3 regions of the Metapseudomonas lalkuanensis genome follow, and region 1 is predicted to be linked to each of the others. Evidence: predicted binding sites of a transcription regulator. Region 1 holds the regulator's gene; each other region holds the start of a gene.
The links. The regulator FliA, encoded in region 1, starts transcription of late flagellar genes. The targets are predictions, from matches to a motif close to CTAAAGTTTNNNNNNNNNNNGCCGNTAA.
Positions count from the first base shown of each region.

Region 2: the regulator FliA is predicted to act here: its motif matches at 3,240-3,267, upstream of FXN65_RS06470 (methyl-accepting chemotaxis protein).
Region 3: the regulator FliA is predicted to act here: its motif matches at 2,711-2,738, upstream of FXN65_RS20865 (flagellar protein MotY).

Region 1 covers NZ_CP043311.1:1,795,748-1,805,477, forward strand. Annotated here, with positions in the region: gene flhF (flagellar biosynthesis protein FlhF) at 1-455, shown strand, start outside; gene fleN (flagellar synthesis regulator FleN) at 531-1,364, shown strand; gene fliA (RNA polymerase sigma factor FliA) at 1,361-2,107, shown strand; gene FXN65_RS08475 (chemotaxis response regulator CheY) at 2,191-2,565, shown strand; gene FXN65_RS08480 (protein phosphatase CheZ) at 2,586-3,374, shown strand; gene FXN65_RS08485 (chemotaxis protein CheA) at 3,386-5,623, shown strand; gene FXN65_RS08490 (protein-glutamate methylesterase/protein-glutamine glutaminase) at 5,668-6,780, shown strand; gene FXN65_RS08495 (flagellar motor protein) at 6,797-7,537, shown strand; gene motD (flagellar motor protein MotD) at 7,548-8,444, shown strand; gene FXN65_RS08505 (ParA family protein) at 8,485-9,273, shown strand; gene FXN65_RS08510 (CheW domain-containing protein) at 9,361-9,730, shown strand, end outside.
Region 2 covers NZ_CP043311.1:1,349,183-1,358,912, reverse strand. Annotated here, with positions in the region: gene FXN65_RS06485 (putative bifunctional diguanylate cyclase/phosphodiesterase) at 1-1,012, opposite strand, end outside; gene FXN65_RS06480 (MarR family winged helix-turn-helix transcriptional regulator) at 1,368-1,832, shown strand; gene FXN65_RS06475 (CAP domain-containing protein) at 1,852-2,712, opposite strand; gene FXN65_RS27840 (PSPA7_2676 family Cys-rich small protein) at 3,040-3,192, shown strand; gene FXN65_RS06470 (methyl-accepting chemotaxis protein) at 3,316-4,470, shown strand; gene FXN65_RS06465 (response regulator) at 4,648-5,013, shown strand; gene FXN65_RS06460 (chemotaxis protein CheA) at 5,035-6,861, shown strand; gene FXN65_RS06455 (chemotaxis protein CheW) at 6,848-7,333, shown strand; partial or broken gene FXN65_RS28515 (PAS domain-containing protein) at 7,352-8,140, shown strand; partial or broken gene FXN65_RS28510 (methyl-accepting chemotaxis protein) at 8,228-9,730, shown strand, end outside.
Region 3 covers NZ_CP043311.1:4,507,840-4,517,569, forward strand. Annotated here, with positions in the region: gene gloA (lactoylglutathione lyase) at 1-215, opposite strand, end outside; gene FXN65_RS20860 (argininosuccinate synthase) at 311-1,528, opposite strand; gene FXN65_RS20865 (flagellar protein MotY) at 1,658-2,674, opposite strand; gene pyrC (dihydroorotase) at 2,842-3,888, shown strand; gene rnt (ribonuclease T) at 3,885-4,559, shown strand; gene FXN65_RS20880 (peroxiredoxin) at 4,669-5,271, opposite strand; gene FXN65_RS20885 (bacterioferritin-associated ferredoxin) at 5,555-5,773, shown strand; gene bfr (bacterioferritin) at 5,973-6,443, shown strand; gene grxD (Grx4 family monothiol glutaredoxin) at 6,700-7,026, opposite strand; gene FXN65_RS20900 (molybdopterin oxidoreductase family protein) at 7,120-9,228, opposite strand; gene FXN65_RS20905 (hypothetical protein) at 9,365-9,730, opposite strand, start outside.

The DNA.
Region 1 (9,730 bases):
CCCAGGCCGTGGCTCCGCTGGCGCGCAAGCGCGTGGTGCTGATCGATACCGCTGGTCTGCCAATCAACGATCCGGCCCTGACCATGCAGCTCGAAGCGCTGGCCAGCCGGGCGATAAACGCGAAGAATTACCTGGTGATGGCGGCTACCAGCCAGAGCCAGGTGCTCAAGGCGGCCTATCACAGCTACAAGCGTTGCGGCCTGGTCGGTTGCATCATTACCAAGGCGGACGAAGCGGCCAGCCTGGGTGAGGTTTTGGGACTGGCTATCGGCCAGCATCTCCCGGTAGCCTATCTGGCCGACGGCCCGCGAATCCCGGATGATCTGCAGGTTCCCCGCAGCCACCAGCTGGTGAGCCGTGCGGTCAGCCTGCAGGCTCCGGAAGACCCGAGTGAAGAAGCCATGGCCGACCTGTTCGCCGGGCTCTATCAGAATCCGGCGCGGCGCGCCGGTTGAAGAATTTGTAAGCCGCCCAGAGGGGCGGTGCTGGACAGCCAAATGGCCCAGTCGACCTAAGGCAAGGTATTTGAAATGGGTAGTATGCATCCCGTACAGGTGATCGCGGTGACCGGCGGCAAGGGTGGCGTCGGCAAGACCAACGTGTCGGTGAACCTCTCGCTGGCATTGGCCGATCTCGGACGCCGCGTCATGTTGTTGGACGCCGACCTGGGACTCGCCAACGTCGACGTCCTGCTCGGCCTCACCGCCAAGCGCACACTGGCTGATGTGATCAATGGCGAATGCGACCTGCGCGACGTGCTGTTGCAGGGGCCGGGGGGCATCCGCATCGTCCCCGCCGCCTCCGGCACCCAGAGCATGGTGCAGCTTTCGCCCATGCAGCACGCCGGCCTGATCCAGGCATTCAGCGAAATCAGCGACAACCTCGACGTACTGGTGATCGACACCGCCGCCGGCATTGGCGATTCGGTGGTCAGCTTCGTCCGTGCGGCCCAGGAAGTGATAGTGGTCGTCTGCGATGAACCCACGTCGATCACCGACGCGTACGCACTGATCAAACTGCTCAACCGCGACTACGGCATGAGCCGCTTCCGCGTGCTGGCCAACATGGCCCACAGCCCGCAGGAAGGGCGCAACCTGTTCGCCAAGCTGACCAAGGTCACCGACCGTTTCCTCGACGTCGCCCTGCAGTACGTGGGCGCCGTTCCGTACGACGAGTCGGTGCGCAAGGCCGTGCAGAAGCAGCGCGCGGTCTATGAAGCCTTCCCGCGTTCGAAGTGCTCGCTGGCCTTCAAGGCCATCGCGCAGAAGGTCGATAGCTGGCCGCTGCCGGCCAATCCGCGGGGCCACCTGGAGTTCTTCGTCGAGCGGCTGGTCAAGCAGCCCTCCGCGGAAACCCCTGTATGACACCCGCCACTGGACTGCGTATGTACGGCAAGGCTCAGGCAAGGGATTCGCAACATCAGTTGATCGAGCGCTATGCCCCCCTGGTCAAGCGCATCGCCTATCACCTGCTCGCGCGCCTGCCAGCCAGCGTACAGGTGGAAGACCTGATGCAGTCCGGGATGATCGGCTTGCTCGAAGCTTCGAAGAAATACGACGGCAGCAAGGGCGCCAGCTTCGAAACCTACGCCGGTATCCGCATTCGCGGAGCCATGCTCGATGAAGTCCGCAAGGGCGACTGGGCGCCGCGTTCGGTGCACCGCAATACCCGCATGGTGAGCGAGGCCATCCGCACCATCGAGGCGAGAACAGGACGCGACGCTAAAGATCAGGAAGTTGCTGCCGAACTTGGATTGAGTCTCGAAGACTACTACGGCATTCTGAGCGACACCTTGGGCAGCCGCCTGTTCAGCTTCGACGACCTGTTGCAGGAAGGCGAGCAGGGCGGTCTGCGCGAGGACGCCGGTGTCACCCAATTTTCACCTTCCCATGATCTGGAAGACGAACGCTTCCAGGCCGCGCTGGCCGATGCCATCGCGAACCTGCCCGAGCGTGAGCGCCTGGTACTGGCGCTGTATTACGACGAAGAACTGAACTTGAAGGAAATCGGTGAAGTGCTGGGGGTCAGCGAATCGCGGGTCAGCCAGTTGCATAGCCAGTGCGCGGCACGCTTGCGCGCACGGCTTGGCGAATGGCGAGCACGCTGAACGGCACACCGCTTCCAGATTTGAACGGCGCACCCGGCAAGAGGGGCGTTTGAGACTGTACGGAGGTCGACTTGGACAAGAACATGAAAATCCTCATCGTTGACGATTTCTCGACGATGAGACGCATCATCAAGAACCTCTTGCGCGACTTGGGTTTCACCAATACCGCCGAAGCCGACGACGGCACCACGGCCCTGCCGATGCTGCACAGCGGCAACTTCGATTTCCTCGTGACCGACTGGAACATGCCCGGAATGACCGGCATCGACCTGCTGCGCGCCGTGCGTGCCGACGAGCGCCTGAAGCACCTGCCGGTCCTGATGGTGACTGCCGAGGCCAAGCGCGACCAGATCATCGAGGCCGCCCAGGCCGGCGTGAACGGCTATGTGGTCAAGCCTTTCACTGCCCAGGTGCTGAAAGAAAAAATCGAGAAGATCTTCGAGCGGGTCAACGGCTGAATGTCAGCCGCGGGGGCACCATGGACCAGAATGAACACCTGCTGGGAGACTTCGAGTCGACCCTGAAAGACCGTGCGCGGGAACTGGTGGAAAGTCTCGAGAAAGGCAACTTCACCGACGCCGTGCAACTCATCCACGAACTCAATCACGTCCGTGATCGCGGCCTCTACCAGGAAGTCGGCAAGCTCACCCGTGAGCTGCACAACGCCATCGTCAACTTCCAGATCGACCCGCATCTGCCCCACGCCCAGGAAATGTCGCAGATCGCGGACGCGACCGATCGCCTTTCCTACGTGGTGCACATGACCGAGAAGGCCGCCAACCGCACCATGGACCTGGTGGAGGAAAGCGCGCCGCTGCTCAACGGCCTGAGCGACGAAGCCCAGCAGCTGGGCGCGGAGTGGGGCCGCTTCATGCGCCGGGAAATCGGCGCGGACGGGTTCCGCGACCTGGCTCGCCGCATCGAGCAGTTCCTTGCCCGCAGCCAGCGCGATACCGATGCCCTGTCGAGCAAGCTCAACGACATCCTGCTGGCGCAGGACTACCAGGACCTTACCGGCCAGGTGATCAAGCGCGTGACCCAACTGGTCACCGAGGTGGAGAGCAACCTCGTCAAGCTGGTGCTGATGGCCAGCCAGGTGGATCGCTACGCCGGCATCGAGCACGACCACGCCGCGCTACGTGCAGAGCTGGAACAAGAAAAAAATCCTTCCAGGGGTGAAGGTCCGCAGATCCATGCCGATATACGTGAGGACGTAGTGTCCGGACAGGACGACGTCGACGATCTGCTATCCAGCCTAGGCTTTTAGGGAGCGCTCATATGAGCTTCGACGCCGATGAAGAAATCCTCCAGGACTTCCTGGTAGAGGCCGGCGAGATTCTGGAGCAACTGTCCGAGCAGCTGGTCGAGCTGGAAAGCCGCCCTGACGACATGGACCTGCTCAACGCGATTTTCCGTGGCTTCCACACCGTGAAAGGTGGTGCCGGTTTTCTCCAGCTCAATGCGCTGGTGGAGTGCTGCCACATCGCCGAGAACGTCTTCGACATCCTGCGCAAGGGCGAGCGCCGCGTGGATGCCGAACTGATGGACGTGGTGCTGCAGGCCCTGGACACGGTCAATGAGATGTTCAGCGAGGTGCGCGAGCGCAGCGAGCCGACGCCCGCCACGCCGGAGCTGCTGGCTGCCCTGGCGCGCCTGGCCGAACCGGCCGGCGCCGAGCCTGCACCCGTCGCTGCGGCGCCGGCGGCCCCCGCGCCTGTCGAAGCACCGGCTCCCGTCGAAGCAACCGCCGACATCACCGACAGCGAGTTCGAGCAGCTGCTCGACGCGCTGGGTGACAGCGCCGGCAAGGCCGCCGAACCGGTCGCCGCTGCCGCTGATGAAATCACCGACGACGAGTTCGAAGCGCTGCTCGACCAGTTGCACGGCAAAGGCAAGTTCGCCGGTGCCGCGGAGCCGGAAGCCGCTGTCGCTGCCCATGCGTCCGCCCCGGTGTCGGCGCTGGCCACTGCCGGTGCGGGTAACGATATCTCCGATGACGAATTCGAAGACCTGCTCGACCAGTTGCACGGCAAGGGCAAGTTCAACGGTGCCGTGGAAGCGGCCGCCAATACCCCGGCTGCGCCCGTGGCTCCCACCCCCCCGGCCGTTCCCGCTGCCGGTGGCGAACACATCACCGACGACGAATTCGAAGCGCTGCTCGACCAGTTGCATGGCAAGGGCAAGTTCAGCAGTGCCAGCGAGGAGCCGGTGCCCGCGCCTGCCGTGAGCCGTCCGGCTCCCGCACCTGCGCCCAAGCCGGCGGCCAAGGCAGAACCCGCCCCCGTACCGCGCCAGGCTGCAGCGCCCGCTGCCGGTAACGGCGCGGCCGGCCCAGCCGTGGCCAGCGAGGCGGAAACCACCGTGCGGGTGGATACCGCGCGCCTGGACGAGATCATGAACATGGTCGGCGAGCTGGTGCTGGTGCGTAACCGTCTGGTGCGCCTGGGCGCCAACAGCGGCGATGAGTCCATGGCCAAGGCCGTGTCCAACCTGGACGTGGTCACCGCCGACCTGCAGACCGCGGTGATGAAGACGCGGATGCAGCCGATCAAGAAAGTCTTCGGCCGCTTCCCGCGCCTGGTCCGCGACCTGGCGCGCAACCTGAAGAAGGAAATCAACCTCGAACTGGTGGGCGAGGACACTGACCTCGACAAGAACCTGGTCGAGGCCCTGGCCGACCCGCTGGTGCACCTGGTGCGCAACGCCGTCGACCACGGCATCGAGTCCCCGGACGAGCGCGAGGCCGCCGGCAAGCCGCGTACCGGCCGTGTGGTGCTGTCCGCCGAGCAGGAAGGCGACCACATCCTTCTGATGATCACCGACGACGGCAAGGGCATGGACGCAGCCGTGCTGCGCGCCAAGGCGGTGGAGAAGGGGCTGCTGGACAAGGACGCCGCCGAGCGCCTGACCGAACTGGAGTGCTACAACCTGATCTTCGCCCCGGGCTTCTCCACCAAGACCGAGATTTCCGACGTGTCCGGCCGTGGCGTCGGCATGGACGTGGTGAAGACCAAGATCTCCCAGCTCAACGGCACGGTGAACGTGTTTTCGCAGAAGGGCTCGGGTTCGAAGATCGTCATCAAGGTTCCGCTGACCCTGGCGATCATGCCGACCCTGATGGTGATGCTGGCCAACCAGGCCTTCGCCTTCCCGCTGGTCAACGTCAACGAGATATTCCACCTCGACCTGTCCCGCACCAACGTGGTGGACGGCCAGGAGGTGGTGATCGTCCGCGACAAGGCATTGCCGCTGTTCTACCTCAAGCGCTGGCTGGTACGTGACGCAGCGGTGGAAGAGCAGGGCGAGGGCCATGTGGTGATTCTCTCCGTGGGTACCCAGCGCATCGGCTTCGTGGTCGACCAGCTGGTAGGCCAGGAGGAAGTGGTGATCAAGCCGCTGGGCAAGATGCTCCAGGGCACGCCGGGCATGTCCGGCGCCACCATCACCGGCGACGGCCGTATCGCGCTGATCCTCGACGTGCCGAGCATGCTCAAGCATTACGCACGCCGTGGTTGATCTGGGGCGGCCAGCAATGGCCGCCCGCTAGGAGCTTTTTTCTTATGGCAGTCAAGGTTCTGGTGGTGGATGACTCCGGGTTCTTCCGCCGCCGCGTCTCGGAAATCCTCTCTTCCGACCTCAATATCCAGGTGGTGGGTACCGCCACCAATGGGCGTGAAGCCATTGACCAGGCGCTGGCGCTCAAGCCCGACGTCATTACCATGGACTACGAGATGCCGATGATGGACGGCATCACCGCGGTGCGGCACATCATGCAGCGCTGCCCGACGCCGGTCCTGATGTTCTCCTCGCTGACCCACGAAGGCGCCCGCGTCACCCTCGACGCCCTGGATGCCGGTGCGGTGGACTTCCTGCCGAAGAACTTCGAGGACATCTCGCGCACCCCCGAGAAGGTCAAGCAGTTGCTCTGCGAGAAGGTGCACAGCATCGCCCGCAGCAACCGCCGCTACAGCAGTTTCAGCGCCCCGGCGCACTCGGCCCAGCCGGGCCCGGCTCCGGCCAGCAGTGCCCCGGTGCGTCCGGCCCATGTGCCGGCCCAGCCGAGCCACGCTGCGCCGGCTGCCCCGGCCAGCTCCGCCGCCCCAAAGCGTAAGGCCTACCGGCTGGTCGCCATCGGCACCTCTACCGGCGGGCCGGTTGCCCTGCAACGCGTGCTTACCCAACTGCCGGCCAATTTCCCGGCGCCCCTGGTGCTGATCCAGCACATGCCGGCGGCTTTCACCAAGGCCTTCGCCGAGCGCCTGGACAAGCTCTGCCGGATTTCCGTCAAGGAAGCCGAGGATGGCGACGTGCTGCGCCCGGGCCTGGCCCTGCTGGCGCCCGGCGGCAAGCAGATGATGGTCGATGCCCGTGGCGTGGTCCGCATTCTGCCCGGCGACGAGCGCCTCAACTACAAGCCCTGCGTGGACATCACCTTCGGCTCGGCGGCCAAGTCCTACAATGACAAGGTCCTGGCCGTGGTGCTGACCGGGATGGGCGCCGACGGACGTGAAGGTGCGCGCCTGCTGAAGCAGGGCGGCAGCCAGGTCTGGGCCCAGGACGAAGCCAGCTGCGTGATCTACGGCATGCCCATGGCGGTGGTGAAGGCCAACCTGGCCGACGCCGTCTATGGCCTGGACGATATCGGTCGCCATCTGGTCGAGGCGTGCATGTGATGGAGAAACCCAGGTAATGGATGTACTGAGCCTCATCGGGGTAATCCTGGCCTTCGTCGCCATCATCGGCGGCAATTACCTCGAAGGCGGCCACGCCGCGGCCCTGCTCAACGGGCCGGCGGCGCTGATCGTCCTGGGCGGCACCCTGGGCGCTGCATTCCTGCAGACGCCCATGAGCATCTTCAAGCGTGCCCTGGCCATCATCCGCTGGATTCTCTTCCCGCCCCGGGTGGACCTCGCCGGTGGCATCACCAGCGTGGTGAACTGGAGCATGACCGCGCGCAAGGAGGGCCTGTTGGGCCTGGAACCGGTGGCGGACGGCGAACCCGATCCCTTCGCTCGCAAAGGCCTGCAACTGCTGGTGGATGGCGCCGAGCCGGAGTCCATCCGCAGCATCCTCGAAGTCGACCTCTTCACCCAGGAAGGCCGCGACCTGCAGGCCGCCAAAGTGTTCGAGAGCATGGGCGGCTACGCGCCCACCATCGGCATCATCGGTGCCGTCATGGGGCTGATCCACGTCATGGGCAACCTGGCCGATCCCAGCCAGCTCGGCGGCGGCATCGCCGTGGCCTTCGTCGCCACCATCTACGGTGTCGGCTTCGCCAACCTGCTGCTGCTGCCCATCGGCAACAAGCTGAAATCCATCGCCATACGCCAGTCGCGTTACCGCGAGATGCTGCTGGAGGGCATCCTGTCCATCGCCGAAGGCGAGAACCCGCGCTCCATCGAACTCAAGCTGCAAGGCTTCATGGATTGAGGAGCGGGCCATGGCGCGCAGGCGGCATCAGGAAGAACACGAGAATCACGAACGCTGGCTGGTGTCCTACGCGGACTTCATCACCCTGCTGTTCGCCTTCTTCGTGGTGATGTACTCCATCTCCTCGATCAACGAAGGCAAGTACAAGATCCTTTCCGAAACCCTGGTGGGCGTGTTCAACCAGCCGGACCGTTCGATCAAGCCGATCCCGGTGGGCGAGGAGAAGCCGCGCACCACCGAGTCGGATCGTTCCATGGTGGAGGAGAGCGAACGCACCCAGTCGTCGATCGACGATCCGGGCGCCGATCCTTTGCAGGAGATCGCCCAGAGCATGCGTGACGCCTTTGGCGAGCTGATCAGTTCCGACCAGGTGAACGTGCGCGGCAATGAACTCTGGGTGGAGATCGAGATGAACTCCAGCCTGCTGTTTCCCAGCGGCGATGCGGTTCCCAATGACGTCGCGTTCAGCCTGATCGAGAAGGTCGCCAGGATTCTGGCGCCTTACGACAACCCGGTGCATGTGGAAGGCTTCACCGACAACCTGCCCATCGCCACTTCGCAATTCCCGTCCAACTGGGAGCTGTCCACCGCCCGGGCCGCCAGCATCGTGCGGATGTTGGCGATGGACGGCGTGGCACCCAGCCGCCTGGCGGCGGTGGGCTATGGTGAATTCCAGCCGGTGGCGGACAATGCCACCGCCGAAGGGCGCTCGCGCAATCGCCGCGTGGTGCTGGTGATTTCCCGCAACCTCGATGTGCGCCGCAGCGTGAGCGGTGTCGGCAGCGCCCATGCAAAAGCGGATGCCGCGTTGAAACGGGCTGGCACGCAACCTGCACCAGCAGCGGCAGCACCGGCCCCTGGAACGGGGGCCGTCAATTCCCTGTCGCCCGCCCCCCAGGGCCGGTGAAGAGTCTCGGTGCACCAGCGCAGCCGGGAGGATGAAGAAGATGAGAGTCTGGGCAGTAGCCAACCAAAAAGGTGGAGTCGGCAAAACCACCACATCCATCGCCCTCGCGGGCCTGCTGGCGGATGCCGGCAAGCGCGTCGTGGTGGTCGACCTCGACCCCCACGGGTCGATGACCAGCTATTTCGGGCATGACCCGGACACGCTGGAACACAGCTGCTTCGACCTGTTCCTGCACCAGGGCGGCGTGCCCGATGGCCTGCCGCGCGAACTGCTGCTGCAGACCAGCCACGAACGCATCTCCCTGCTGCCCTCCAGCACCGCACTGGCCACCCTGGAGCGTCAGTCGCCGGGACAGAACGGCCTTGGCCTGGTGATCGCCAAGAGCCTGGCGCAGCTCTGGCAGCAGTTCGACCACGCCATCATCGACAGCCCGCCGTTGCTCGGCGTGCTCATGGTCAATGCCCTGGCGGGCAGCCAGCAGCTGGTGATCCCGGTACAGACCGAGTTCCTCGCGGTGAAGGGCCTGGAGCGCATGGTCAGCACCCTCTCCATGGTCAACCGTTCGCGCAAGCAGGCGCTGCCCTACACCATCGTGCCGACCCTGTTCGACCGCCGGACCCAGGCGTCGCTCAACACCCTCAAGGTGCTGCGCAACAACTACCCGGAAAACCTCTGGCAGGCCTACATCCCGGTGGACACTCGCCTGCGGGATGCCAGTCGCGCTGGCGTCACGCCGTCCCAGTACGATGCCAACAGCCGTGGCGTGATTGCCTACCGCGCCCTGCTCAAGCACCTGCTCAGCCAGCAACTGGCTGCCCAGGTGGCCTGACATGCCGCGTGTCGTCGATCGCCGGGGCTCAAGTGAAGGGCGCCGCCTGCCGATAGGCTCTACAGATCAATCCCGTGGGTTCCCAACATGAGTCGTCCCGTCGCCACCGCCACCCGCCCGCAACTGGCCCTGCAGTCCTACCTGGATGCGCTGTTGCACGAGGCCTCGGTCGAGTTGGCCGAAAGCATCAGCCGGGACGAATTCGAAGCCGCGGTGCTGGAGGAGCAGGTTCGTGATGCTCGCCTGACCCGCGTGCTGGCCGAGGCGACCCTGCCGGCACCCGAGCTATTGGCCGCGCCGGTGGCGCTGGCCGTCGAGCCGGAAGTGGAACCGCTGCTGGTGCTGGAGCCCGAGCTCCTGGCGCCGGCGCCTGTTGAGCCCGAGGCGCTGCCGGTGCAGGCGCGCGTCGAGCCGCTGGTGGAGCTTGGCGTTTCCAATGCATCGCAGGCCGATGTGC
Region 2 (9,730 bases), 450 kb from region 1:
TCAGGTCCTCGATGTCCTGCACGATCAGGGTTTCGGTCAGCTCCAATTCGAGCCGGCGCGCTTCGATGCCGTGCTCCCCGATCATCGCCAGCACGTCAGTCACGAAGGTGGCCTGGCGGAACTGGTTCTGGCTGATGTTCACCGCCAGGCCGATATCCGCCAGCGCCGGCTCGGCCTTCCAGGCCCGCAACTGGGCGCAGGTCTGCTGCAGCACCCACTGGCCGATGGGAATGATCAGCCCGGTCTTCTCGGCGTGGTCGATGAACTCGGCTGGTGGCACCAGCCCGCGCTGTGGATGCCGCCAGCGGATCAGCACCTCCGCCCCCACCACCCGCCGGGCGCGGTCCAGTTGCGGCTGGAAGTAGAGGACGAACTGTTCGTCCCGCAGTGCCGTACGCAGGTCGTGGTCCAGCTCCGAACGCTCGGCGGCGTCGGTCTGCAGGATGTGCAGCAGCATGAAGAACATCGACACCGACGCTATGCCCTGCACCCAGGAGCCGATCACCCGCACCTCATCCGGCAGGCTGTAGCCCGTGATGGGGCTCCAGTTCGTCGCGGACAGGCCGGTGAACAGCGCCAGGCAGAGCAAGGTGACGCCATAGCGCAGCCACCTGGGGTCGTCGCGAAAGGCCATCAACGCGGCCACGGCCAGCGGCAGGAGGTACAGGTGCGTCGCCCGCGGCGCCGCCGGCGTCGGCACGTCCAGCACCAGGGTCGAGACGAGGATGACCACCATCAGCAGGCCGAACAGCAACAGATTGGCGCTGCGCGCCTGGTTATGCAGGGTCAGGACGAACACGCCGAGCCCGCAGAGGATCAGCACCAGATCCATCAGCACGATGCCCCAGGCACCCCGCTGCACGAAGTAAGCGCCCCAGAACAGCCCCATGAACACCATGAGCCCACTGGCCAGCAGCCGCATGCGCCGCTCGCGACGCTGGCCGATCAGGGCCAGGTCATGGGACAGCCAGAGCTGCTGGACTCGCCTGGGGAATGCAGAGATGGGGGTCATGGAAAATCCCTTTGCCGACCCTGTTCATTCTTGAGGGTGATCGCGTGATTGCAAATTGGCATTGGATTGAAGGGCGACGCGGAGGGGTCGGCGGTTAAGTCCGGGGGAGTACCGGTCGGTGGCTTGCATGGGGACTATTTGCATAGCGAGCGATTAAATCGATGGCGATAACGCGGGACCATCGACCGCACGAGGAAATGACCATGATCCATTTGACCCAGGCGGGTGCTTGCCGAAGGACCTGATCCACGCCGGTATTTCCCGGCAAGTTGAAATCCGGCCCTTCCGACTAACTCGCATGCGACCTATAGTCCTTCCTTTCAGGACATGAGCCCAATGGCCAACGAGGAACTAAATGAAGCCCGACGGAAAAAAGCCCGGCAGCAAACCGGCACCGCTCTCGGATTTCCTGTGTTTTGCGGTGTATTCAGCCAACCTCGCCTTCGGCAAGGCCTACAAGCCGGTCCTTGAGCAGCTCGGGCTGACCTATACGCAATTCATCGCCATCGTGGCGCTGTGGGATGAAGACAATCAGACCGTTGGCAGCCTGGGCGAAAAGCTCTTCCTGGAATCGAACACCCTCACGCCGATGCTCAAGAAGCTGGAAGCGATGGGCCTGCTCCAGCGCCAGCGCGACCCCGAAGACGAACGCCAGGTGCGGGTCAGCCTGACCCCGGCAGGCCGGAGCCTGCGGGAACAGAGCCTGGAAGCCAGCCTCAACGACTCGACCGGTCTCTCGCCGGATGAGTTCGTGCAGATGCAGAAGGCCGTCACCAGGCTGCGCGACAATCTGCTGAAGCCGTCCAGGCGGGAAAAGTGATCCCTTGCAGCGCCCCGGATCAGGGCGCGCCGAACATCATGGTCCAGTAGATGCCGTTTTCGCTGCGCACCTGTGAGGCATAGGCGGCGCCGACCTGGGTGAACTTCGGGTTCATCAGGTTGGCGCAATGACCGGGGCTGGCCAGCCAGCTGTCCATGGCCGCGCGGGGCGAGCCCTGGCCGGCGGCGATGTTTTCACCCACCTGGCGTCCTCGAAAGCCCGCATCGCGTGCCCGGTCGAAGGGCGAGTCGCCGTCCGGGCCCTGGTGGGAGAAGTAGTCGCGGTTGGCCATGGAGCGACTGTGCTGCTGGGCGGCACTCGCCAGTGCGGAACTCCAGTTCAGCGGCCGGGCGGCGGCGAAACGCTTGCTGCCGCACATGCGCGGCTTGGCCCGCGCGGCGTTGACCTGCGCCAGCAAGGCCTGCCCCGTCGAACGGGAATCCCCCAGTTGGGCGCTGGCCATGGGCCGGGCCAATACCAGGCGCCACTGGTTGCCGCTGCGGCTGATGCCGATATCGGAAACCTGGCTGTCGAGCAGGTCGGCGCAATAGTCGTCGCGCAGCATGGCGAATGCCGACCTGGCATCCCGCGCCCCGGCCAGGCGGATGCTGCGCACCTCGCCAGCCTGGTAGCCGGCATCGCGCAAGCCGCGTCGCAACGCCCCCGAGTAACCCACCGGCAGCGCCAGGTTCGATTTCAGCACCAGCGGCGGCGCGCCCCGCATCGTGCTCCATTCGCAGCGCTGGCTGTGGGTTCGGTAGTCATTGATGGCGGCCAGCAATTGCCGCTCATCACCCGCCTGGGCGGGAATGGCGAAAAGGGATGTCAGGGCGGCGGGCAGCAACGGGAGCAGGCGAAGGGATCGACGGATCGGGTGCATGAATGGGCGTGTGGATAAGTGTGAGGGAAAGGGCCGGGGTATGACTGCGGCGCCGGTATCAAGGTTCAGGACGCTCAGTGAATTCTCCACGCCGATAGTCCGAGGTCCGCGCCGCGCAGCGCTCGATCGCCGGTGCGCGCGGCGCACCCTGCCTACCCGCTCCCCTGCCCTGACCGACGGTCACCCCGTTCGCCGCATTAGGTTGCCGGTTCTAGAGCGGTCGAACGATCCTCGCGGCGACCCATGCCTCCAACAAGAACAAGGCGAGTGCAGTTCCAACCACTACTGCCGGATCGAACCGAGGGGGTACGCCCCCGGGGAGGAGCCATGCGTATCCGTTGTTTCCTGCTCGGTTGCCAATGGACCGAGGGTTTTCGCACCGACGTGGGTGCCGTACCGATGATCTGCCAGCGCTGCCTGCGCTGCGGCGCCCATCGCTATCTCAGCCTCCCGGAGGAGGAGGCGGAATCAGCCGGGTGATTGGCGCAGCAGGCTGACAGATAGCGATTTGACAGCAGACGAGCGGCCTCTAGCTTTAAGCAGCGTTGCCGATGGCCTTTTAAAGGCCGCCGTCCGGTCATTAACCCCTGCTGGGAGTGCTCCATGTCGCATCCGTCGCCTGCCAACCCAATCCAGGGCCTGGCCCTGCATTCCCTGATCTGGCTGGCGTGCGCCGGCATGGTCGCCGTCGGCCTGCCGGTGTGGCTGGCCCTGGGCGGAGGCTGGCTGGCCAGCCTGTCGCTGGTCTGGCTGCAGCGCGATGCGCGCACCCATGGGACGCACGCCGATGCACAGCCCACGGTGGAGGCTCCCGACTGGCAGCGGGCGCAGCATGCGATGGACGAACACCTCGGCACCTTGCAGGCCCATGCCGGACAGGTAGACGGTTTGCTGCAGGACGCCATCGGTCGCCTCGGCGACAGCTTTCACGGCCTCGCGGCGCGCATCGACCAGCAGCGCACCCACTCCCACTCCCTGATCGAACGCTACGGCAATCAGTCCAATGATGACGAGGGGATGAACTTCCAGGAGTTCATCGCCACCACCCGCAACACCCTGGGCCTGTTCGTCGAGGCCACGCTGGAAACCAGCCAGACGTCCCAGGACCTGGTGAAGCGCATGGACCGCGTGACGCAGAAGATCGCCGATATCCTGAAATCCACCCACGATATGGACGCCATCGCCAAGCAGACCAACCTGCTGGCGCTGAACGCCGCCATCGAGGCGGCCCGCGCCGGGGAGAGCGGCCGGGGCTTCGCCGTGGTGGCTGATGAGGTGCGCGCCCTGTCCACCCGCTCCACCGGTTTCTCCGAGCAGATTCGCGAGCACGTGGATGTGGTCTACCGGGAAATCCAGGACGCCGAGTCGGCCATTTCCCAACTGGCGGACAAGGACATGGGCTTCGCCCTGGACTCCAGGCAGCGGTTGCACCACATGCTGGAAGACCTGGAAGGCATGAACCGCCACACGCTGAAGGTGATCCAGGAACTGGATCGGATTTCCCTGGAGGTGGGCTCGGGCGTCGACCAGGCCATCACCGCCCTGCAATTCCAGGACATGAGCAGCCAGTTGATCGGGCAGATGCGCAAACACTTCGCCAAGCTCGGTGCATTCGCCGCCGGCCTCGGGGCCCTGCGCGGCGTCGCGCCGGAACACTGGGCGCAACAGGTGGATGAGGAAGCCGCCGAGCTGCGCAAACCCATCGCCAACCCGGTCAGCCAGAGCAGCGTGAACGCGGGTGAGGTCGAGCTCTTCTGAACGATTGATGACAGCCGCCCGCCGCTCATCAATGCGACGAATGGCTGACGCCAGTAGCTGGACACCCCTCCGGTGCCCATCTACACCTAACCATGGCCACTGGCCAGCCTCCAAAAGCAGAACTGGGTTGCAAGAAGCGTCCAACCAGAAAAAAGATCGCAAGGGAGAGCGGCACTGATGAGCAAGCAGATCCTGATAGTCGACGATTCGGCCTCCATAAGGCAGATGCTGAGCTTCACCCTGAAGGCCGCCGGTTACGCCGTAGACGAGGCTGTCGATGGCAAGGACGGCCTCGGCAAGGCACAGAGCAAGGCCTACAACCTGGTGTTCACCGACCAGAACATGCCCAACATGGACGGCCTCAGCCTGATCCGCAGCCTGCGTGGCCTGCCCGGCTATCGCGCCACCCCCATCCTCATGCTGACCACCGAGTCCAGCGACGCCATGAAACAGCAAGGCAAGTCGGCCGGCGCCACCGGCTGGCTGGTCAAGCCCTTCGATCCGCCAAAGCTGCTGGAAGTCACCCGCAAGGTCCTCCCCTGACTCCAGCACAAGGCGTTTCCCATGAGCGACGGGATGAATCAGTTCCTCCAGGTGTTCTTCGAGGAAACCGAGGAACACCTGGCCAACCTCGAACTGCTGCTGCTCGGCCTCGACCTGCAGCAGCCTGACGCGGAAGAACTCAACGGCATCTTCCGCGCCGCCCACTCCATCAAGGGCTCGGCCGGCATGTTCGGCTTCGATGACCTGACCGCTGTGACCCACGAACTGGAAACCCTGCTCGACCGCATCCGCAGCGGCCAGATGGCCCTGCGCGGGGAAATGGTCGACCTCTTCCTGCAAGCCCGCGATGTGCTGATGCGCCTGCTGGACGCCCACCGCCAGCAGACGCCAGACCCGAGCGTGCCGGTGGAAGCGACCGTGGCCCGCCTGCGCGAGCTGCTGGGCGCCACGCCGACAGCGGAGGCAGATGCGGGCTTCGGTTTCTTCGACGAAGCGCCAGGCTCGCCGGATGCGGCCGCCGATAAGGACTTCGGGTTCTTCGACGATGCGCCCGGCATGCCCGCCCAGGACGCCTCCGCCGCCTTCGGCTTCTTCGATGAAGCCCCGGGTGCCCCCGCCCCGGTGGCCGCCGAGCCACCCAGGCCGGTGCCCGCACCCGCGCCGGTCGCCAGCAAGCCGGCCAGCAGCGAAGCGGAATCCAGCTCCATCCGCGTCAGCGTCGAGAAGATCGACAGCCTGATCAACCTGGTGGGCGAGCTGGTCATCACCCAGGCCATGCTCGGCCAGCTCGGCAACGCGCTGGACCCGAGCGTCCACGAGCGCATCCACCAGGCCCTGGCGCAGCTGGAACACAACACCCGCGACCTGCAGGAATCGGTGATGTCGATCCGCATGTTGCCCATCAGTTTCATCTTCAGCCGCTTCCCGCGCCTGGTGCGTGACACCTCGGCACGCCTCGGCAAACAGGTGGAACTGGTGCTGCAGGGCGAGCAGACCGAGTTGGACAAGGGCGTGATCGAACGCTTGAGCGACCCACTCACCCATATCGTTCGCAACAGCATCGACCACGGAATCGAGCAGCCCGAAGCACGCCTGGCCGCCGGTAAACCGGCCAGTGGCACCGTACGCCTGGGTGCCTTCCACCAGGGCGGCAGCATAGTCGTGGAAATCAGCGATGACGGCCGAGGCCTGAACCGCGAGCGCATCCTGGCCAAGGCCCGCGAGAAGAACCTCGCCGTGCACGACGGCATGAGCGATGCCGAAGTCTGGCAACTGATCTTCATGCCCGGCTTCTCCACCGCCGAAGTGGTCACCGACCTCTCCGGACGCGGCGTCGGCATGGACGTGGTCAAGCGCAACATCCAGGCCATGGGCGGCCGCATCGACATCGATTCGGCCGCCGGCCTTGGCACCCGCATCAGCATCCGCCTGCCGCTGACGCTGGCCATCCTCGATGGCCTGATCGTCGCCGTGGCACGCACCCACTACGTGATTCCGCTGACCTACATCGTCGAATCGCTGCAGCCCAAGGCCGACGACATCCGTGGCCTGGCCGGCGAGGAAGGTGCGGTGATCCGGGTGCGCGGCGAGTACCTGCCGCTGCTCTCGCTGCACGACCTGCTGGGCGAGTCCGCCCCGCCGCTGCCGGCGGAGCAGTCCATCGTGGTCATCCTCGAAGCCGACGGGCGCCATTTCGCCCTGCAAGTGGACGACCTGGTGGGCCAGCAGCAAGTGGTGATCAAGAGCCTGGAACAGAACTTCCGCCGGGTCGATGGCATCGCCGGCGCGACCATCATGGGCGACGGCAGCGTCGCCCTGATTCTCGATGTCGACGCCCTGCCGGCCCTGGCACAACAACAAGGAGCAGCGCTGCATGAACTCCACTAGTGCGGAACAGGCCGGGCAACCGGCCCAGGAGTACCTGACCTTTACCCTCGGTCGCGAGGAGTACGCCATCGACATACTCCGGGTGCAGGAAATTCGCGGCTATGACCAGGTGACCGCCATCGCCAACAGCCCGGCGTTCATCAAAGGCGTGATCAACCTGCGCGGCGCCATCGTTCCCATCGTCGACCTGCGCATCAAATTCAACCTCGCCGACGTCACCTACGACCCCTTCACCGTGGTGATCATCCTCAACATCGGCCGGCGCATCGTCGGCGTGGTGGTGGATTCGGTGTCCGACGTGATCGCCCTGTCGGGCGAAGAGATCAAGCCGCCGCCGGAATTCGGCGCCAGCTTCGATACCGAGTACCTGCTGGGCCTTGCCACCGTGGCCGAGCGGATGTTGATCCTGGTGGATATCGAGAAGCTGATGACCAGCCGCGAAATGGCCCTGGTCGAAGCAGCCGCAGCCTGACACGCAAGGGGACAATCCATGGGTCTGTTCAACGGAAAAGCACAAGCTCAGCTTCGCGCGCAACACCTGGCCAGCCTGATCCAGGGCCTGGCCGAGGGCAATTTCGAACAAACCATCGGCAGCGGTGACGACCCGATCTGGGCGCCGGTGTACGACAGCCTCGCCCGCCTGCAGAAAGACCTGCGCCAACAGAAGGCGGACGCGGCCAGCACCGTGGCGCTGGAACAGGCGCTGGTGGACATGACCCGCCAGCACAGCGACGGCTGGATCGACGAAATCATTCCGGTGGACCGCTTCGCTGGTACCCAGGCGCGCATCGCCAAGGGCATCAACGAGCTGGTGGCCGCCCATATCGCGGTGAAGATGCAGGTGGTGCGCGTGGTCACCGCCTATGGCAATGGCGATTTCAGCCAGGACATGGAACGCCTGCCAGGCAAGAAAGCGCAGATCACCCAGGCCATCGACAAGGTCCGCGACCAGTTGCACGCCGCCGCCCAGGCCGCCGGTGAAAACATCCGGATCAAGAGCGCGCTGGACAACGTCACCGCCAACGTGATGATCGCCGACCGCGACTTCAACATCGTCTACATGAACGAAGCCGTAGGCGAAATGTTCCGCGCCGCCGAGGCCGACATCCGCAAAGAGCTGCCGCATTTCCGCTCGAGCGACATCCTCGGCGGCAGCATCGATCGCTTCCACAAGAACCCGGGGCACCAGCGCGGCATGCTGGAGCGCCTGACCAGCACCTACGAGGCGAAGATCAAGCTTGGCGGGCGCACGCTCACGGTGGTGGCCAACCCGGTCATCAGCGCCAGCGGTGAACGCCTCGGTGCCGTGGTGGAGTGGCAGGACATCACCGAACAGGTGGCCGCCCGCGAGCGCGAACAGCGCATCGCCGGGGAGAACGCGCGGATCAAGAGCGCGCTGGACAACTGCAGCACCAACGTGATGATCGCGGACGCCGAACGCAACATCATCTACATGAACAAGACCGTCACCAGCATGCTGCAGAACGCCGAGGCGGACCTGCGCAAGGCGCTGCCGTCGTTCTCCGTGAGCAAGCTGCTGGGTGGTTCGATCGACCAGTTCCACAAGAACCCCGAGCACCAGAAGCGCCTGCTCGCCACCTTCACCAGCACTTTCCGCACCCAGATCGACGTGGGCGGACGCACCTTCGGCCTGGTGGCCAACCCGGTGCTCAGCGAAAGCGGCGAGCGCCTCGGCTCGGTGGTGGAATGGGCCGACCGGACGCTGGAAGTGCAGGTCGAGCGCGAAGTCGCCGCGCTGGTCGGCGCGGCCGCTGCCGGTGACTTCTCCAAGCGCATCGACGAAACGGGCAAGAGCGGTTTCATCCTCAACCTGGCCACCGGCCTGAACAGCCTGGTGGACACCGCCGACAAAGGCCTCAAGGACGTCTCGCGGATGCTCGGCGCGCTCGCCCAGGGCGACCTCTCGCAACGCATCAGCGCCGATTACCAGGGCACTTTCGGCGAACTCAAGGACTACTCCAACGAAACCGCGCAGAGCCTGTCGCGCATGCTCGGGCAGATCCGCGAGGCTGCCGACACCATCAACACCGCCGCCAGCGAGATCGCCAGCGGCAACGCCGAGCTGTCCACCCGCACCGAGCAGCAGGCCTCCAGCCTGGAAGAAACCGCCTCCAGCATGGAAGAGCTGACCAGCACGGTGAAACTCAATGCCGAGAACGCGCGCCAGGCCAACTCCCTGGCGGTGAACGCTTCGGAAGTGGCCACCGAAGGCGGCAACGTGGTGCAGAAGGTGGTCAGCACCATGACCGCCATCAACGACTCGGCGCGGAAGATCTCCGACATCATCGGCGTCATCGACGGCATCGCCTTCCAGACCAACATCCTCGCCCTCAACGCCGCGGTGGAAGCGGCACGGGCCGGTGAACAGGGCCGCGGCTTCGCCGTGGTGGCCGCCGAAGTGCGCACCCTGGCGCAGCGTTCGGCGGCAGCGGCCAAGGAGATCAAGACGCTGATCTCCGACTCGGTGAGCAAGGTGGAGAACGGCAACACCCTGGTGGCCCAGGCCGGCCAGACCATGAGCGACATCGTGATCGCCATCAAGCGGGTCACCGACATCATGGCGGAGATTGCCGCCGCCTCCACCGAACAGAGCCGTGGCATAGAGGAGGTCAACGGAGCGGTCAGCCAGATGGACGAGATGACCCAGCAGAACGCCGCCCTGGTGGAAGAAGCCGCCGCGGCCGCCGAAGCCCTGCAGGAGCAGGCCGGGCTGATGTCCCAGTCGGTAGCCGTGTTCAAGCTGGACCCGGCCCACGCGGGCCAACCCGGCACCCCGCGCAATGCCTCGCGGCAGACACCGTCGGCGAAGTCGCCCCGGAGTGCCGGCCGCGCGGCGCGGAGCAAGGAA
Region 3 (9,730 bases), 2.7 Mb from region 1:
TAGGCGTTACCCAGCTCGTACTTGTCCACACCCCAGTTGAAGGTCAGCTCGATCACGCTGTTGTGGGCCTCGTCGCCGTAGCCGACGAACGCGAGGGTGAACTGACCGTCCGGGTAGTCCTTGCGGCGCAGCAGGGTCATGCCCAGCACTTCGGTGTAGAAGGCGATGGATTTGTCCAGGTCGCCGACTCGCAGCATGGTATGCAGCAGTCTCATCGATACTTCCTCATCGGTTGCCCGTATTTCGCGGGCTCTTGAATGACGAACCCCGGCTTTTGGCCGGGGTCCGTGGGCTCACGCTTACAAGCTTATCAGAACAGCTTGCGGCCCTTGCCTGCGGCGATGCGCATGCGCAGGGCGTTGAGCTTGATGAAGCCAGCAGCATCAGCCTGATTGTAGGCGCCGGCATCGTCCTCGAAGGTGGCGATATTGGCGTCGAACAGGGAGTCGTCGGACTTGCGGCCGACCACGATGACGTTGCCCTTGTACAGCTTCAGGCGCACCACGCCGTTCACGTTGGCCTGGGAGGCGTCGATCATCTGCTGCAGCATCAGACGCTCCGGGCTCCACCAGTAGCCGGTGTAGATCAGGCTGGCGTACTTGGGCATCAGCTCGTCTTTCAGGTGGGCCACTTCGCGGTCCAGGGTGATGGACTCGATGGCGCGGTGGGCCTTGAGCATGATGGTGCCGCCGGGGGTCTCGTAGCAGCCGCGGGACTTCATGCCGACATAGCGGTTCTCGACGATGTCGAGGCGGCCGATGCCGTTCTCGCCGCCGATGCGGTTCAGCTCGGTCAGCACCTGGGCCGGGGTCATGTCCTTGCCGTCGATGGCAACGATGTCGCCATTGCGGTAGGTCAGCTCGATGTAGGTCGGGGTGTTCGGCGCGGCTTCCGGAGACTTGGTCCAGCGCCACATGTCTTCTTCGTGCTCGGTCCAGGTGTCTTCCAGCACACCGCCCTCATAAGAGATGTGCAGCAGGTTGGCGTCCATGGAGTACGGGGACTTCTTCTTGCCGTGGCGCTCGATCGGGATGGCGTGCTTCTCGGCGTAGTCCATCAGCTTCTCACGGGACAGCAGGTCCCACTCGCGCCAGGGGGCGATCACTTTCACGCCCGGCTTCAGGGCGTAGGCGCCCAGCTCGAAGCGAACCTGATCGTTGCCCTTGCCGGTGGCGCCGTGGGAGATGGCGTCAGCGCCGGTCTCGTTGGCGATTTCGATCAGGCGCTTGGCGATCAACGGACGGGCGATGGAGGTACCCAGCAGGTACTCGCCTTCATAGATGGTGTTGGCGCGGAACATCGGGAACACGAAGTCGCGGACGAATTCTTCGCGCAGGTCATCGATGTAGATTTCCTTGACGCCCATCGCCTGGGCCTTGGCGCGGGCCGGCTCGACCTCCTCGCCCTGGCCGAGGTCAGCGGTGAAGGTCACCACTTCGCAGTTATAGGTATCTTGCAGCCACTTGAGGATCACCGAGGTGTCCAGGCCACCGGAATAAGCCAGGACAACCTTCTTCACGTCCGCCATGCCATCAACTCCACGGGGGTTGTACGAAAAACCCGTGATTCTACTGACCCTGGCGGCCAAATTACAGTGTCGCGACAGCTTATGACGACGAGGCGACAGTTTCTGTCAGTCGCGCGACGAACGGCGGGATCAGGACCCGGTCCGCGGCTGGGAATCGGCAGCAGCGCCCTGGACACCGGGAGCGGTGGCCGGCGCAGCCGGAGTGGCTGGAACGCCAGGCGCGGCGGGGGCCGGCGCCTCCGTCGGAACCGGGGCTGGCGCTGCTGCCGGTGCGGCGGGCGCTTCGACGGGCAGATCAACGCGGGACAACTGCACGGTGGCACGACGGTTCTTCTCCCGGTTGGCCGGGCTGTTGTTCGGCGCCAACGGGTAACGCTCGCCATGGAAGCGCATGACCATCTGCGCTTCGGGGAAGCCGTTGGCCTTGAAGTAGTCGAACACCGCCAGGGCACGGCGGCGCGACAGGTCGCGGTTGGTCAGGCGGTTGCCGCTGTTGTCGGAGTGACCGTCGATTTCGATGTGATTGACGCTGGGATCGGCCTTGATGAAGTCGAGCATGATTTCCAGCTTCGCCCGCGCCATCTCGTCCAGCTCCATGCCGCCGCCCGGAAAGCCGACCTGCACATGCTTGACCTGGTCGAAATTCACCGGCAGCAACTTGGCAGTGCAGGCGAGGTAATCCTGATAGGCCCGGTTGAATTTTACCGGCAGCAGGCGTACTTCCATGGAATCGCCGCCTTGCAGGGTACGGTGACGAACCAGTGGGCTGCGACCTTCCAGCAAGCCGGTGAGCAGGCGCCCGGCCTGCTGCTGGGAACTGCTGAAAGGCACTTCACCGCCGCCGACGCTGACCACGCCGAGGTTGATATCTCCCCTCCCCGGCTGCCAGGGCGCCGCCGCTGCCAGCAGCGTCGCCGAGCCGGTCCCCATCCAGCGCTCCCGCGCCTTCAGGCGGAAGGTGGCCTGCTCGCCGGCCCGGCGCACGAACTCCCCGGAACCGAAGTCGGTGATGGGCTGCGACAGCCGGCATTCGAACTTGTCCCCCTCGACCTTCCACTCCACCTTCTCCAGGCGAGTCTGGAAGGTAATGGCCATGGCCGGCAGGCTGGCGAACAAGCTCAGGAAGACGAGATAGCGCTGGCGCACGGCGGGCTCCACGGGGAATTACGGCGTTCCTGCTGGATATCGGTGCCAAGCGGAAAAACTTGAGCGGGGATTTGCCTGCAAGGCGGTCGCCGGCTCCTGCCCTGCGTGCCCCGGAAGGGCTTTTCCGGTAGCATGTCCGCCCAGTTCTGCCCGCCTGGAAGCCCCTCATGTCCGACCGTTTGACCCTCCTGCGTCCCGACGACTGGCACATCCATCTGCGCGATGGTGCCGTCCTGGCCCATACCGTCGCCGATGCCGCCCGCACCTTCGGCCGCGCCATCATCATGCCCAACCTGGTGCCCCCGGTCCGCAATGCCGAGGAAGCCGACGCCTATCGCCAGCGCATCCTCTCTGCCCGCCCGGCCGGCAGCCGCTTCGAGCCGCTGATGGTGCTCTACCTCACCGATCGCACCAGCCCGGAGGACATCCGCGCGGCCAAGGCTTCGGGCTTCGTCCACGCCGCCAAGCTCTACCCGGCCGGCGCGACCACCAACTCGGACTCCGGCGTTACCAGCATCGACAAGATCTTCCCGGCCCTCGAAGCCATGGCCGAAGTCGGCATGCTGCTGCTGGTCCACGGCGAAGTGACCCGTGGCGAAATCGACGTGTTCGACCGCGAAAAGGTGTTCATCGACGAGCACCTGACCCGTGTGGTCCAGCGCTTCCCGACCCTGAAGGTGGTGTTCGAACACATCACCACCGGCGACGCGGTGCAGTTCGTGCAATCGGCCTCGGCCAACGTCGGCGCCACCATCACCGCCCATCACCTGCTGTACAACCGCAACCACATGCTGGTTGGCGGTATCCGCCCGCACTTCTATTGCCTGCCGATCCTCAAGCGCAACGTGCACCAGGAAGCCCTGCTGGACGCCGCCACCAGCGGTAGCGCCAAGTTCTTCCTCGGCACCGACTCGGCGCCCCACGCCAAGCACGCCAAGGAAGCCGCCTGCGGCTGCGCCGGCTGCTACACCGCCTACGCGGCCATCGAGCTGTACGCCGAAGCCTTCGAACAGCGCAACGCGCTGGACAAGCTCGAGGCCTTCGCCAGCTTCCACGGGCCGGACTTCTACGGCCTGCCACGCAACACCGACCGCATCACCCTGGTGCGCGAGGAGTGGACCGTCCCGGCCACCCTGCCACTGGGCGAGCAGGTGGTGGTACCGCTGCGCGCCGGCGAGAAGCTGCGCTGGCGTCTGCTGGAGGAGCAAGCGTGAGCGAGGACCTCTACGACGACGAACTGGACGGCAGCCTGCCGTCCGGCCCGCGCCATCCGATGGCGGCACGCTTCCGTGGCTACCTGCCGGTCGTGGTGGACGTGGAGACCGGCGGTTTCAACGCCGCCACCGACGCCCTCCTGGAAATCGCCGCGACCACCGTCGCCATGGATGAACAGGGCTTCCTCTATCCGGACCACACCCATTTCTTCCGCATCGAGCCGTTCGAGGGCGCCAACATCGAACAGGCCGCGCTGGAGTTCACCGGGATCAAGCTGGACCACCCGCTGCGCATGGCAGTGAGCGAGGAGCACGCGCTGACGGAAATCTTCCGCGGCCTGCGCAAGTCGATCAAGGCCAACGGCTGCAAGCGCGCCATCCTGGTCGGCCACAACTCCAGCTTCGACCTCGGCTTCCTCAATGCCGCGGTGAACCGGACCGGCCTAAAGCGCAATCCCTTCCACCCCTTCTCCAGCTTCGACACCGCGACACTCGCCGGCCTCGCCTACGGCCAGACCGTGCTGGCCAAGGCCTGCCAGGCCGCCGGCATCGAGTTCGACGGCCGCGAGGCGCACTCGGCGCGCTACGACACCGAGAAGACCGCCGAGCTGTTCTGCGGCATCGTCAACCGCTGGAGGGAAATGGGCGGCTGGATCGACGACGAGGACTGACCTCGGCATCCAGTTGCAGGAGCGAGCTTCGCCAGCAAGCTCGCTCCTACAAGCACCCAGACATGAAAAAGCCCGGCATCTGCCGGGCTTTTTCTTTACCTGGAAACGCTTACAGGGAAGAAGCGTTCTCGGCCAGGTACTGCGCAACGCCTTCCGGAGAAGCGGTCATGCCCTTGTCGCCCTTCTTCCAGTTGGCCGGGCAGACTTCGCCGTGCTCTTCGGTGAACTGCAGGGCGTCGACCAGACGCAGCAGCTCGTCCATGTTACGGCCCAGCGGCAGGTCGTTGACGATCTGGGAACGCACGACGCCGTTCTTGTCGATCAGGAAGGCACCACGGTAAGCCACGCCACCTTCGGACTCGACGTCGTAGGCCTTGGCGATTTCGTGCTTCATGTCGGCAGCCAGGGTGTACTTGACCTGGCCGATGCCGCCCTTGTCCACCGGGGTGTTACGCCAGGCGTTGTGGGTGAAGTGGGAGTCGATGGACACGCCGATCACTTCCACGCCGCGAGCCTTGAATTCGGGGATGCGGTGGTCCAGGGCGATCAGCTCGGACGGGCAGACGAAGGTGAAGTCCAGCGGGTAGAAGAACACCAGGCCGTATTTGCCCTTGATGGCTTCGGACAGGGTGAAGCTGTCAACGATTTCGCCATTGCCCAGAACGGCGGCAACGGTGAAGTCCGGAGCCTGCTTGCCTACGAGAACGCTCATTCCATGTCTCCTGAGTTGTCATGAGTAATCAATGCGCCGGGGGTCACAGCCTGGCCAACCAATGTGGCGGCGCCATGACACCCGCTTCCAAAAGAACGGGCAATAATACACTCGGCAGATAGCCCCGCCCACCGCTTTCGACTAGCGGGTCAATGTCGGCAGATCACCGTCCGGGAAGGCGCGAAGGCCTCTGGTCCGGGCGTTTCGAACATATCTTTGACAATCATTCTCATTACTATTAGTATCCCTTCCATTCAATCACTCCCCCGAGTCCCAAGTCGCCATGTACGTCTGTCTCTGTCTGGGTGTCACTGACGGTCAAATTCGCGAAGCCATCTACGAAGGCTGCTGCAGTTATCGCGAAGTACGCAACGCTCTGGAAGTAGGTACCCAATGCGGCAAGTGCGCATGCCTGGCCAAGCAGGTGGTCAAGGAGACCCTCGCCGAGGTACAGAGCAGCCAGGCAGCCCTCGCCTACCCCGCTGCCTACGCTATCGCCTGACCATTCGGCGGGAACACAGGAAACCGGACCTCAGCGTCCGGTTTTTTTGTGTCTGTTTTTCAACTATTTAGAGTTCAAATGTAGAAGTTAAACATTCTTATTAATATTCGAATTCATTTGAAATTCAATGACTTAGATTTGACACACCAAGTTTCACGGATCAGAATTCAAAAATCTCCCACCTACGGCAGGACTCCACATGAAAGGCGACAAGAAAGTCATTCAGCATCTCAACAAGATCCTCGGCAATGAACTTGTTGCGATCAACCAGTACTTCCTGCACGCCCGCATGTATGAAGATTGGGGCCTGAAGAAACTGGGCGATCACGAATACCACGAGTCCATCGACGAGATGAAGCATGCGGACAAGCTGATCAAGCGCATCCTCTTCCTCGAAGGCCTCCCCAACCTGCAGGACCTTGGCAAGCTGATGATCGGCGAGAACACCAAGGAAATGCTCTCCAGCGACCTGAAGCTGGAACTGCAGGCGGTGCCGGACCTGAAGGCCGCCATTGCCTACTGCGAAAGCGTGGGCGACTACGGCAGCCGCGAACTGCTGGAGGAGATCCTCGAATCAGAGGAAGAACACATCGACTGGCTGGAAACCCAACTGGGCCTGATCGAGAAGGTTGGCCTGGAAAACTACCTGCAGTCGCAGATGGACGAGTAATCCGGCGTGATTAAGAAGCCCCGCAATTGCGGGGCTTTTTATTGGTCTTCGAAATAATGGAAAAACGGGAATATTTCCAATTGGCAGATAACAGCGGGAAATAGGACCGAACTTCCCCACATGAACTTCCATACGCCATCCATTACTCAACTTCCTTGACTGGCACAGCACTGATGCGCGCAGTGCCCCTCTACTGCTTTTCCGGGCCCCTATGAAAAAGCCCCGCACTTGGCGGGGCTTTTCATTGAATGACGGATCAGGCGCTGGCCTTGCTCACGGCATCCTTGACCAGGGTCTGCAACTCACCCTTCTCGAACATCTCGGTCATGATGTCGCTGCCGCCAACCAGTTCACCGGCTACCCAGAGCTGCGGGAAGGTCGGCCAGTTGGCGTACTTCGGCAGGTTGGCGCGGATTTCCGGGTTCTGCAGGATGTCCACGTAGGCGAACTTTTCGCCGCAAGCCATGAGGACTTGCGCGGCGCGGGCCGAGAAGCCGCACTGCGGAGCATTCGGCGAGCCTTTCATGTACAGCAGGACAGTGTTGTTGGCGATCTGCTCTTTGATGGTTTCGATGATATCCATTGGGCACCTCGGCTGAACTTTCCGACTGGCGAGTCGGCAGGATGGCGGCATTGTAACGGAAAGCCGAGCGGTGCGCTCGGACTCTCCATGCCTTCAGGCGGCCACCACTTCCACGGGAACGCCATTGAGCGCCGCGTTGCCGGAGACCGCGTCCAGATGGCGCTCGTCGGTGAGGTCGTTGGCACTGGCGCCGGGCTGCTCGCTGGCGATGCCCATGCGAACCCCGGGGCGCGCATGACCCCAGCCGTGAGGCAGGCTGACCACGCCGGGCATCATGTCGTCGCTGGCGCCGACCTCTACCTCGATCACGCCCACCCGCGAACGCACCTTGACCCGCTGGCCATCCACCAGCCCGCGAGCTTCCAGGTCGTTCGGGTGCATGAGCAACTGATGGCGCGGCTTGCCCTTCACCAGACGGTGGTAGTTGTGCATCCAGGAATTGTTGCTGCGTACATGACGGCGGCCGATCAGAACCAGCTGCCCCTCACGGGGCGCGGGCTGCGCCGCGAAGCGATCGAGATCGCCCAGCAGGATCGCGGGGGCGGCCTCCACCTTGCCGCTGGGCGTCTTCAGGCGTCCGCCCAGGTTGGGTTTCAGCGCTCCCAGATCCATGCCGTGGGGATGTTCGCGCAACCGCGCCACGGACAGTTTGTGCTCGGAACGATCGCCATAGGGACCGGCGCGCAGACCAAGGTCGATCATCTGCTCCGGTGCCAGGGTGGGCTTGAGCTCGATGCCCGTACGCGCGGCAAAGGCCTTGGCCAGGCCGACGAAGATTTCCCAGTCGTGCATCGCCCCGGCCGGCCGGGCCAGCACGGCCTCATTGAAGCGGGTGACATTGCGCACGGCGAAGAGATTGAAGGTGGTGTCGTAGTGTTCGTGTTCCAGCGGCGCGGTGGGCGGCAGGATCAGGTCAGCGTAACGGGTCGTCTCGTTGATATAGAGATCGATGCTGAGCATGAACTCCAGGCCGTCCAGTGCCTGTTCCAGTTGGCGGCCATTGGGCGTGGACAACACCGGGTTGCCGGCGATCGTGACCAGCGCCCTCACCTGCCCTTCGCCGGGTGTGAGCATTTCTTCGGCCAGGGCGGCCACCGGCAGTTCGCCACCGTACTCGGGAAGGCCTGATACGCGGCTCTGCCAGCGATTGAAATGCCCGCCGGAGGTCGCGGACACCAGGTCCACCGCCGGCTCGGTGCAGAGCACGCCGCCGACCCGGTCCAGGTTGCCGGTGACCAGATTGATGAGCTGGATCAGCCATTGGCAGAGGCTGCCGAAGGCCTGGGTGGAAACGCCCATGCGGCCATAGCAGACCGCACTCTCGGCCGCCGCGAAGTCCCGCGCCAGCTGGCGAATCTGCTCCGCCGGGATGCCGCAGCGCTGACTCATGGCTTCCGGGGTGAAATGGGCGATGGCCGCCCGAACCTGCTCCAGCCCCTCTACCTCAAGATGGGTGGCGCGTCCCAATCCCTCTTCGAACAGGGTGTTGAGCAGGCCGAACAGCAGTGCCGCGTCCTGCCCCGGACGCACGAACAGGTGCTGGTCCGCCATGGCGGCAGTTTCGCTGCGCCGCGGGTCCACGACCACCAGCTTGCCGCCCCGCGCCTGAAGGGCCTTCAGACGTTTCTCCACATCCGGCACGGTCATGATGCTGCCGTTGGAGGCCAGCGGGTTGCCGCCGAGGATCAGCATGAAGCAGGTATGGTCGATGTCCGGGATCGGGATCAGCAGGCCATGGCCATACATCTGCTGGCTGATCAGGTGATGGGGCAGCTGGTCCACCGAGGTGGCGGAGAAGCGTCCACGGGTCTTGAGCAGGCCGAGGAAGTAGTTGCTGTGGGTCATCAACCCATAGTTGTGCACGCTCGGGTTGCCCTGATACACAGCCACCGCGTTTTTGCCATGGCGCGCCTGGATATCGGCCAGCCGCTCGGCAACCAGGGCAAAGGCTTCATCCCATTCGATGGGCAGCCATTCGCTGCCGGCGCGCCGCATGGGCTGGCGAATGCGGTCGGGGTCGTTCTGGATGTCCTGCAGGGCCACGGCCTTGGGGCAGATATGGCCGCGACTGAAACTGTCCTGCGCATCGCCCTTGATGGAAAGGATACGGCGGCTGCCGTCTTCCTGGTCTTCAGTCTCGATAGTCAGGCCGCAGATGGCCTCGCAGAGATGGCACGCGCGGTGATGGAGGGTCTTGGTCATGGCCTGGCCTCATGTTCTTGTTCGAGACGACCGGTCGGGTCGCAAGGAGAAGACTATGGAGCCATATCGGCCGAACAGCCAGCAGCGTCAGCGCCATGAATCGGCAGGCATCAGGCCTGCCGATTCGCCAACGTGGTCAGCGGATGGACTTGATGGTGCCCTTGTTGCCGGTGACCTTGGCGGTGACCTTCTTGAACACCACGTAGTTCTGCACACTCAGCTCGTAGCGCGGAGCGACGATCAGGTCGGCACCGGATTCCTTGACGGCCTTGTAGACGGCTGCAGCCTTCACGGCGGAAACGGGATCCGGACCGAAAGGCAGGCCGGTGCCGCCATCGACGCCATAGGCCACACCGTCCGCGAACTCGGAGTCTCCACCGAACTGCAGGAGGCTGAACAGGACGTTCACCTCGGACTGCCCGCTGATCGGCTCGCCAACGGCGATGTCAGCCTTGAGGTCAGTCGTCACGCTGCCATTCAGCGGCGAACTCGGCTGGCTGAC